One region of the Shinella sp. M27 genome, then DNA from elsewhere that is predicted to be linked to it. Evidence: predicted binding sites of a transcription regulator. Region 1 holds the regulator's gene; the other holds the start of a gene.
The links. The regulator PhoB, encoded in region 1, activates phosphate uptake and scavenging genes when phosphate is short. The targets are predictions, from matches to a motif close to TGTCATNNANCTGTCAT.
Positions count from the first base shown of each region.

Region 1 (4,417 bases):
GGCCGAAGCCTTCGATATACTTTTCCTGCCCGCCGGCCGCGATCGTCGCGATGGTGCGGCCGTGGAAGGCGCCGTCGAAGGTGAGGATGTGGAACTTGCCGGGATGGCCCTTGGCGAAGTGATAGCGGCGCGCGGTCTTGATGGCGCATTCCAGCGCTTCGGCACCCGAATTGGTGAAGAACACCTTGTCGGCGAAGGTCGCGTCGGTCAGCCGGCGGCCGAGGCTTTCCTGGCCGGGCACCTCATAGAGGTTGGACAGGTGCCAGACCTTGTCGGCCTGATCCTTCAGCGCGGCAACGAGATGAGGATGCGCATGGCCCAGCGAATTGACGGCGACGCCGGCGGCGAAATCGAGATATCGCTCGCCATCTTCGGCGATCAGCCAGACGCCCTCCCCGCGCGTGAACCGGAGCGGCGCACGCATATAGGTTTCATAGAGCGGCGCGGCATCGGCCATGGCGCGTATCCTCCGAAAAGAGATGCGAAAAAAGACGTCTGACACTTGACTTTTCCGGGCTCCAGAAAAATCAAAAGCCGCCTTTCGGCGGCATGCGGCACTATCGGCATTTCACCTGGGGATGTCAACAAAATCGCACCCCGAGTGACGCTGAACCTCCCGCAGGGTGAGGATTCACGGCACGCGCGGAAGGTGTCTCCATCGAGTCACACCCGACCAGCAAGTTGGGGAAAACCTCGAAATCGATTCGCGCCGATTCCTGCGACTCTTGTCACAGAGTCCACCGGTCTCTAGGTTAAGGACCAATTACTAGACTGCATGCGGCGGAACTAGTCACCAAAAGAGTTGAAGGCGTTCAGGTTCCGGATCTGTCCGGGACGCGACGAGGGATTCCCGCATCGAACGCCGAGCGGAGACGAAAACATGAACTGGACAGACGAGCGCGTCGAAAGACTCAAGAAGCTCTGGGCCGAGGGTTTGAGCGCGAGCCAGATCGCGGCGCAACTCGGCGGCGTCAGCCGCAATGCCGTTATCGGCAAGGTGCACCGGCTCAACCTGCCTGGCCGCGCCAAGGCCGGCGGCACGCAGACCGCCGCCCGCCCGAAGCGCCCGGCGCCGGCGGCCCCCCGCCCCGCGACCTTCCAGGCCCGTGCCGTCACGCCGCGCACCGCAGCCCGTCCGGCAGCGATCGCCAAGGACGACATGGACACGGAATTCGAGGCCGTTGCCGAACAGCTCCCGGTTCCCGCCAACGGCAACAATGTCGTAGTGCCGATGTCGCGCAAGCTGGAACTGACGCAGCTCACCGAGCGCACCTGCAAGTGGCCGATCGGCGATCCGCTGAACGACGACTTCCATTTCTGCGGCAACGAATCCCCTGACAATTCGCCCTACTGCACCTACCACCAGCGCCTCGCCTACCAGCCCTCGGCCGAGCGCCGCCGGATGCGCTGACGGCAATCGATATGAAATGAAAGCGGAGCCGAAAGGCTCCGTTTTTGTTTGAGGCGATGGATGGGCAGCCCAAAAACGCAAACAGGCCCGTAGGGCCCATTTCCGTCCTTGGGAGGAATTGCGTCGCTCAGGTTTCCAGCGAATAGCCGGCGCCGCGGACCGTGCGGATGACGTCCTGCATGTTGGCGAAATTGAGCGCCTTGCGCAGGCGGCCGACATGCACATCGACGGTGCGCTCGTCGACATAGATGTCGTGTCCCCACACACCGTCCAGCAGCTGCGAGCGCGAGAAGACGCGGCTCGGCGAGGTCATCAGGAATTCCAGGAGGCGGAACTCCGTCGGGCCGAGGCGAACCTCGCGGGTGCGACGGTGGACGCGATGCGTCTCGCGGTCGAGCTCGATATCGCCGCAGCGCAGCACCGTCGAGACGACCTCGGGCTTGGCACGGCGCAGCATGGCGCGCACGCGCGCAACCAGCTCCGGCGTCGAGAACGGCTTGACGACATAGTCATCCGCGCCGGTGGCCAGGCCACGCACGCGCTCGCTCTCCTCGCCGCGCGCCGTCAGCATGATGATCGGCAAGCGCTCTGTTTCCGGCCGCTGGCGCAGGCGCCGGCACAGCTCGATGCCGGAAACGCCCGGCAGCATCCAGTCGAGGATGAGGAGGTCGGGCATGCGCTCCTGCAAGCGCATTTCCGCCTCGTCACCCGATAGGATCGTATCGACCTCGAAACCCTCGGCTTCGAGATTGTAGCGCAGGAGAACGCTTAGCGCCTCCTCGTCTTCCACGACGGCTATTCTGGGCACCATGGACAGGGTTCCTGCTCAAACTTACTCGGACGCTTCGGCGATGTCGGCCGCGACGACCGATGTCGACGTGTCGTCCTTCGGGCGCTCGCCCTCGGGCTGGGAGCCGGTCGCCATGTAGTAGATGGTTTCGGCGATGTTGGTCGCGTGGTCGCCGATGCGCTCGATGTTCTTGGCGCAGAACAAAAGATGCGTGCAGGGCGTGATGTTACGCGGGTCTTCCATCATGTACGTCAGGAGTTCGCGGAACAGCGAGGTGTAGATCGCGTCGATCTCGTCGTCACGCTCGCGGATCGCCTTGGCCTTGTCCACCGAGCGGGTGGCGAAGACGTCGAGCACTTCCTTGAGCTGCATCAGCGCGAGTTCGGCGAGATGCTCCAGGCCCCGGGCGAGCTTGCGCGGCATGCCCGAGCTCTGCACGGCAATCACGCGCTTGGCGGTGTTCTTGCCGAGGTCGCCGACGCGCTCCAGTTCGGCAGCGATGCGGATCGTGCCCATGATTTCGCGCAGGTCCGCCGCCATCGGCTGACGCTTGGCGATGGTGACGATCGCCTTTTCGTTGATCTGGCGCTCGGCATTGTCGAGGATGACATCCTCGGAAATGACCTTCTGGGCCAGCGCCACGTCGGTAGAGACGAGGGCGCGGACGGAATCCGCCACCATCTGCTCGGCCGTGCCGCCCATTTCAGAGATGCGGCGGGAGAGGTACTTCAGTTCTTCGTCGTAAATCGAAACAATATGGGTCGATGACATCGTTCTGTCCTTAATGCGCTCGGGTTTCAGGGGCGTCAGCGACGGAAGCGTCAGCCGAAGCGGCCCATGATGTAGTCCTGCGTGCGCTGGTCATCCGGGTTGGTGAACATCTTGTCGGTGTCGTTCTCCTCGACGAGGTTGCCGAGGTGGAACATGGCGGTGCGCTGCGAGACGCGGGCCGCCTGCTGCATGGAGTGCGTCACGATGACGATGGTGAAGTTGGCGCGCAGCTCGTGGATGAGCTCCTCGACCTTGGCCGTCGCGATCGGGTCGAGCGCCGAGCAGGGCTCGTCCATCAGGATGACCTCGGGGCTGACGGCGACGGCGCGTGCGATGCACAGGCGCTGCTGCTGGCCGCCGGAGAGGCCCGTGCCGCCTTCCTGCAGGCGGTCCTTCACCTCGTTCCACAGGCCCGCCTTCTGCAGGCTCTTCTCCACGATGGCGTCCATGTCGGCCTTCGACTTGGCAAGACCGTGGATGCGCGGGCCGTAGGCGACGTTTTCGTAGATCGACTTCGGGAACGGGTTCGGCTTCTGGAAGACCATGCCGACGCGGGCGCGCAGTTCGACGACGTCGATGTTCGGATCGTAGATATCGTCCGCATCGAGCGTGATGCGGCCGGTGACGCGGCAGCCGTCGATCGTGTCGTTCATGCGGTTGAGCGTGCGCAGGAAGGTCGACTTGCCGCAGCCCGACGGGCCGATCAGCGCCGTCACGGTGTTTTCGCGGACGTTCAGGTTGACGTCGTAGAGGGCGCGCTTGTCGCCGTAATAGACCGAAACGTCCTTGCCGATCATCTTGTAGGAAATGTCGTTCATTTTCTTGTCCAGCGCTTTCTCGACTGCTGCTTCTGACATCATGTTCATAGGATCGGTCCTTCTACCAGCGCCGTTCGAAACGGCGGCGCAACAGGATGGCGCCAACATTCATGAGGATGAGGAAGATGAGGAGCACCATGATGGCGCCCGAGGTGCGCTCCACGAAGGCACGCTCGGCCTCGTTCGCCCACATGTAGATCTGTACCGGCAGAGCCGTGGAGGGTTCCAGCGGCGTTCCGGGAATGTCGGCGACGAAGGCGACCATGCCGATGAGCAGCAGCGGTGCGGTTTCGCCGAGCGCATGCGCCAGACCGATGATCGTGCCTGTCAGGATGCCCGGCATGGCGAGCGGCAGGACGTGGTGGAACACGGTCTGCATCTTGGATGCGCCGAGGCCGAGGGCGGCGGAGCGGATCGACGGGGGCACGGCCTTGAGGGCAGCGCGGGTCGCGATGATGATCGTCGGCAGCGTCATCAGCGTCAGCACCAGGCCGCCGACGAGGGCTGCCGAGCGCGGGAAGCCCGCGAAATTGACGAAGACGGCGAGACCGAGCAGACCGTAGACGATCGAGGGCACGGCGGCGAGGTTGTTGATGTTCACCTCGATGAGGTCGGTGAAACGGTTCT
Region 1 covers NZ_JBLZPK010000062.1:1,703-6,119, reverse strand. The annotation lists gene ACOZK4_RS23665 (aspartate aminotransferase family protein) at 1-457, opposite strand, end outside; gene ACOZK4_RS23660 (GcrA family cell cycle regulator) at 881-1,411, shown strand; gene phoB (phosphate regulon transcriptional regulator PhoB) at 1,539-2,222, opposite strand; gene phoU (phosphate signaling complex protein PhoU) at 2,244-2,972, opposite strand; gene pstB (phosphate ABC transporter ATP-binding protein PstB) at 3,023-3,838, opposite strand; gene pstA (phosphate ABC transporter permease PstA) at 3,852-4,417, opposite strand, start outside.

Region 2 (4,417 bases), on a different contig from region 1:
GGCATAGGTAAAGGCGTGCAGGCATTGCAGCACGAAATAGCCGGCAAAGGACATATCCATCGGGAAGATGATCCATCGCAGGACGGCGACGCTGCTGCCGACGATCATCATCGACCACAGATTGAAGCGGCGGCGGAGTTGGACGGCGAAGAGGAAGAAAATCACCTCGGCCATCACGCCGGCACTCCAGAGGATGCCGACATCCACGCCGCTGAAACCCATCTTCTGCCAGTAGATCGCCGAAAAGGCGAAGAGCATGGCATGGCTCGAGTTCACCAGCGCGACGCCGATCAGCATGAACTGCACATCCGCCTGCCGCAGCGTGCTTTTCGTCGGCATCGTCGCGATCGCCGAGATCGGCGACGGCCGGCGCGGCTTGCCGACCCTCGGCGCGATCACCGCGCCAAGCACGGTCAAGACGAAACCCACCGCCATCGCTGGCAGCACCATGGCGCCGCCATAAAGGCCGGCAAGCCAGCCGCCGATCATCGTCGCGACGATGAAGGCGAGCGAACCCCAGAGGCGCATCCGGCCATAATCGAAATTCCAGCGCCGCACGCCCGACAGCATGATCGCCTCGGTGATCGGCACATAGGGCGAATAGACCGCGCCTTGCAGCGTGTAGAGCAACAGCACCGGCCAGAACGATCCCGTCGCAAAGAGCGCAATCGCCGTCATGAGCGACAGCACGGCCGACCAGGCCAGCATGATCGAGCGTTCGCCGATCCGGTCGGCGATGACGCCGGCCACCGGCGCGGTGAAGACGCGCACGAACATCGGCACGGCCAGAATGATGCCGATCTGGAAATCGCTCATCGATAGCGTTTCCAGCCAGACGGGGAAAAACGGCAGCGCAATGCCGTTCACCATCATCGGGGCGCTGAAAACGAGGGCGATGCGCGCGACGAAGAACGGCGGCGCGCCTGATGTCACGGTGAACCCGGAAGGGGCGGTCATGGCGGGGAACCTGTATTGGAACGACCTCGCTCTAGCACGCCGATGTACGTACGCCAATCCGCTATTTCTGCCGGTTGCGTTCCGATCTCGTCTGCAACGGAATGCGTCAGGCGGCTTCGGCACCAGACGTCGCCACCACGCCGAGGCTGCGGCTTGCAATCGACACGGGTTCGGGCACCGCCGTCAGCGTCTGCCAGGTGATCAGCTCCATCTCGCCGTCGTGATGCTCGGCAATCGCCGTGCAGCTTTCCACCCAGTCGCCGCTGTTGATGTAGCGGATACCGTCGATCTCGGTGATGACGGCATGGTGGATATGGCCGCAGATGACGCCGTCGGCATCGTTGCGGCGGGCTTCTTCCACAACCACTTTCTGGAACTCGCCGATGAAATTTACGGCGCTCTTCACCTGCTGCTTGGCCCAGGACGAGAACGACCAGTACGGCAGCCCGAGGCGGCGGCGGATCGCGGCGAAGACGACATTGATGGCAATCGCCGCATCATAGGCCCAGTCGCCGAGATAGGCGACGACGCGGGCATGGCGCACCACGACATCGAATTCGTCGCCATGCAGCACCAGGTAACGCTTACCGTCGGCGGCCTCGTGGATCATGCGCTCGGCCACTTCGACACCGCCGAAATGCGTGCCGGGGAAGTCCCGCAGGAACTCGTCGTGATTGCCGGGGATGTAGATGATGCGCGTGCCCTTGCGCGCCTTGCGCAGGATTTTCTGCGTGACGTCGTTGAAGGACTGCGGCCAGTACCAGTTGCGCTTTAGCCGCCAGCCATCGACGATATCGCCGACCAGCACGATCGTTTCGGCCTCGTGGTGGCGCAGGAAGTCGATCAGGAAATCCGCCTTGGCCGCCTTCGATCCCAGATGCACATCCGAGATGAAGAGTGTGCGGAAGTGGCGGACATTGGGGTCGGCAGGCGTCGGGCTCATCGCGTTCGTCTCCGGGTGGCCGGCCGCCGCGTTCCATCTGGAACCGGCGGCTTTCGTCCCGTTGAAAACCAGACTCCTGTTTCAAATTGATGACACACCTATGCCTTTTCCGTCCGCAAATAGGCATTGCACAGGCCGGCGAATGCGGCTTTATGGAAGGTTCCGGAAACTTCACGTCGCGACGTGTTCGTGGCATGTGGAGCCGCAACCAAAACAGCATATGGCAGGAAACATCATGAGCACGGGTGACAAACCGAGGACGCAGAACGGCCCAGTCAGTGGCGACATCGACCAGCAGGCCCTCTTCTTCCACCGCTATCCCCGCCCCGGCAAGCTCGAGATCACCGCAACCAAGCCGCTCGGCAACCAGCGCGATCTCGCCCTTGCCTATTCGCCCGGTGTTGCCGCCCCCTGCCTTGCAATCCGCGACAATCCCGAGACGGCCGCCGACTACACGGCCCGCGCCAACCTCGTCGCCGTCGTCTCGAACGGTACGGCAGTTCTCGGCCTCGGCAATATCGGCCCGCTCGCTTCCAAGCCGGTTATGGAAGGCAAGGCCGTCCTCTTCAAGAAATTCGCCGGCATCGACGTTTTCGACATCGAAATCGACGCCCCGACCGTCGATGAGATGGTCAATGTCGTCTCCGCGCTGGAGCCGACCTTCGGCGGCATCAACCTTGAAGACATCAAGGCGCCGGAGTGCTTTGAGGTCGAACGCCAGCTGCGCGAGAAGATGGACATACCCGTCTTCCACGACGACCAGCACGGTACGGCCATCATCGTCGCAGCCGCCGTCCTGAACGGCCTGGAATTGGCCGGCAAGGCGCTCGGCGAGGCCAAGATCGTCGCGTCCGGCGCCGGCGCTGCCGCACTCGCCTGTCTCAATCAGCTCGTCTCGCTCGGCGCAAAGGTCGAAAACATCTGGGTGCACGACCTCGAAGGCCTCGTCTACAAGGGCCGCGAAGTCCTCATGGACCAGTGGAAGGCCGTCTATGCACAGGAGACCGACAAGCGCGCGCTGTCCGAAAGCATCGACGGCGCCGACGTCTTCCTCGGCCTCTCCGCCGCTGGCGTGCTGAAGCCGGAACTTTTGACCCGCATGGCGGAAAATCCGCTGATCATGGCGCTTGCCAATCCGACGCCGGAAATCATGCCCGAGGAGGCGCGGGCCATACGCCCGGATGCCATGATCTGCACCGGCCGTTCGGACTTCCCGAACCAGGTCAACAACGTCCTCTGCTTCCCCTACATCTTCCGCGGCGCGCTCGATTGCGGCGCGCGCACGATCAATGAAGAGATGAAGATGGCCGCCGTGCGCGCCATCGCGGCGCTTGCCCGTGAAGAAGTCTCCGACGTCGCCGCCCGCGCCTATTCCGGCGATACGCCGAGCTTCGGGCCGAACTACCTGATCCCCTCACCCTTCGACCAGCGCCTCATCCTGCGCATCGCGCCGGCCGTTGCCCGCGCGGCGGCCGAGACCGGGGTGGCGTTGCGCCCGATCACCGATTTCGACGCCTATCTCGACCAGCTCAACCGTTTCGTCTGGCGCTCCGGCTTCATCATGAAGCCGATCTTCGCCGCCGCGAAGAAGGCCGAGAAGAAGCGCGTGATCTTTGCCGAAGGCGAGGACGAGCGCGTGCTGCGCGCCGCCCAGATTCTGCTGGAGGAGAATACGGCCCAGCCGATCCTTATCGGCCGTCCGCAGATCATCGAAACGCGCCTCAAGCGCTACGGCCTTCGCGTGCGCCCGAATGTCGATTTCGAACTGGTCAACCCGGAAGACGATCCGCGCTACCGCGACTATGTCGAAGAGTACCTGAGCCTCGTCGGCCGCAAGGGCGTCAACCCAGAAGCCGCCCGCACCATCGTGCGCACGAACCAGACGGTCATCGGCGCCCTGGCCGTCAAGCGCGGCGACGCCGATGCCCTGATCTGCGGTGTCGAAGGCCGTTATGCGCGCCACCTGCGCGATGTCAGCCAGATCATCGGCAAGAAGCCCGGCGTGCTCGATTTCTCAGGTCTCAGCCTGCTGATCTCGCAGCGTGGTGCGACCTTCTTCACCGACACCTATGTGACGATGGAGCCGACGGCCGAGGAAGTGGCCGAGATGACCATCATGGCCGCGCAGGAAATCCGCCGCTTCGGCATCACACCGCGCGCAGCCCTCGTCTCCCATTCGAACTTCGGTTCGCGCGAATCGGACAGCGCGCTCAAGATGCGCCGGGCGATGGAGCTTGTGCGCGAGCAGGACCCGGATCTGGAAGCCGACGGCGAAATGCACGGCGACGCGGCCATTTCCGAGGTGTTGCGCCAGCGCGTCATGCCGAACTCGACGCTGACGGGCGAAGCCAACCTGCTGGTCTTCCCGAACCTCGACGCCGCCAACATCACCCTCGGCGTCGTCAAGACCATGACGGACAGCCTGCATGTCGGCCCGATCCTGCTCGGTGCCGCCCTGCCCGCCCACATCCTGTCGCCGTCGGCAACCTCGCGCGGCGTGGTGAACATGGCGGCGCT
Region 2 covers NZ_JBLZPK010000059.1:57,917-62,333, reverse strand. The annotation lists gene ACOZK4_RS21225 (MFS transporter) at 1-957, opposite strand, end outside; gene ACOZK4_RS21220 (UDP-2,3-diacylglucosamine diphosphatase) at 1,064-1,900, opposite strand; partial or broken gene ACOZK4_RS21215 (NADP-dependent malic enzyme) at 2,136-4,417, shown strand, end outside.
Region 2: ACOZK4_RS21220 (UDP-2,3-diacylglucosamine diphosphatase) is a predicted target of PhoB. The motif match lies at 1,979-1,995, and genes of this name have one in related genera.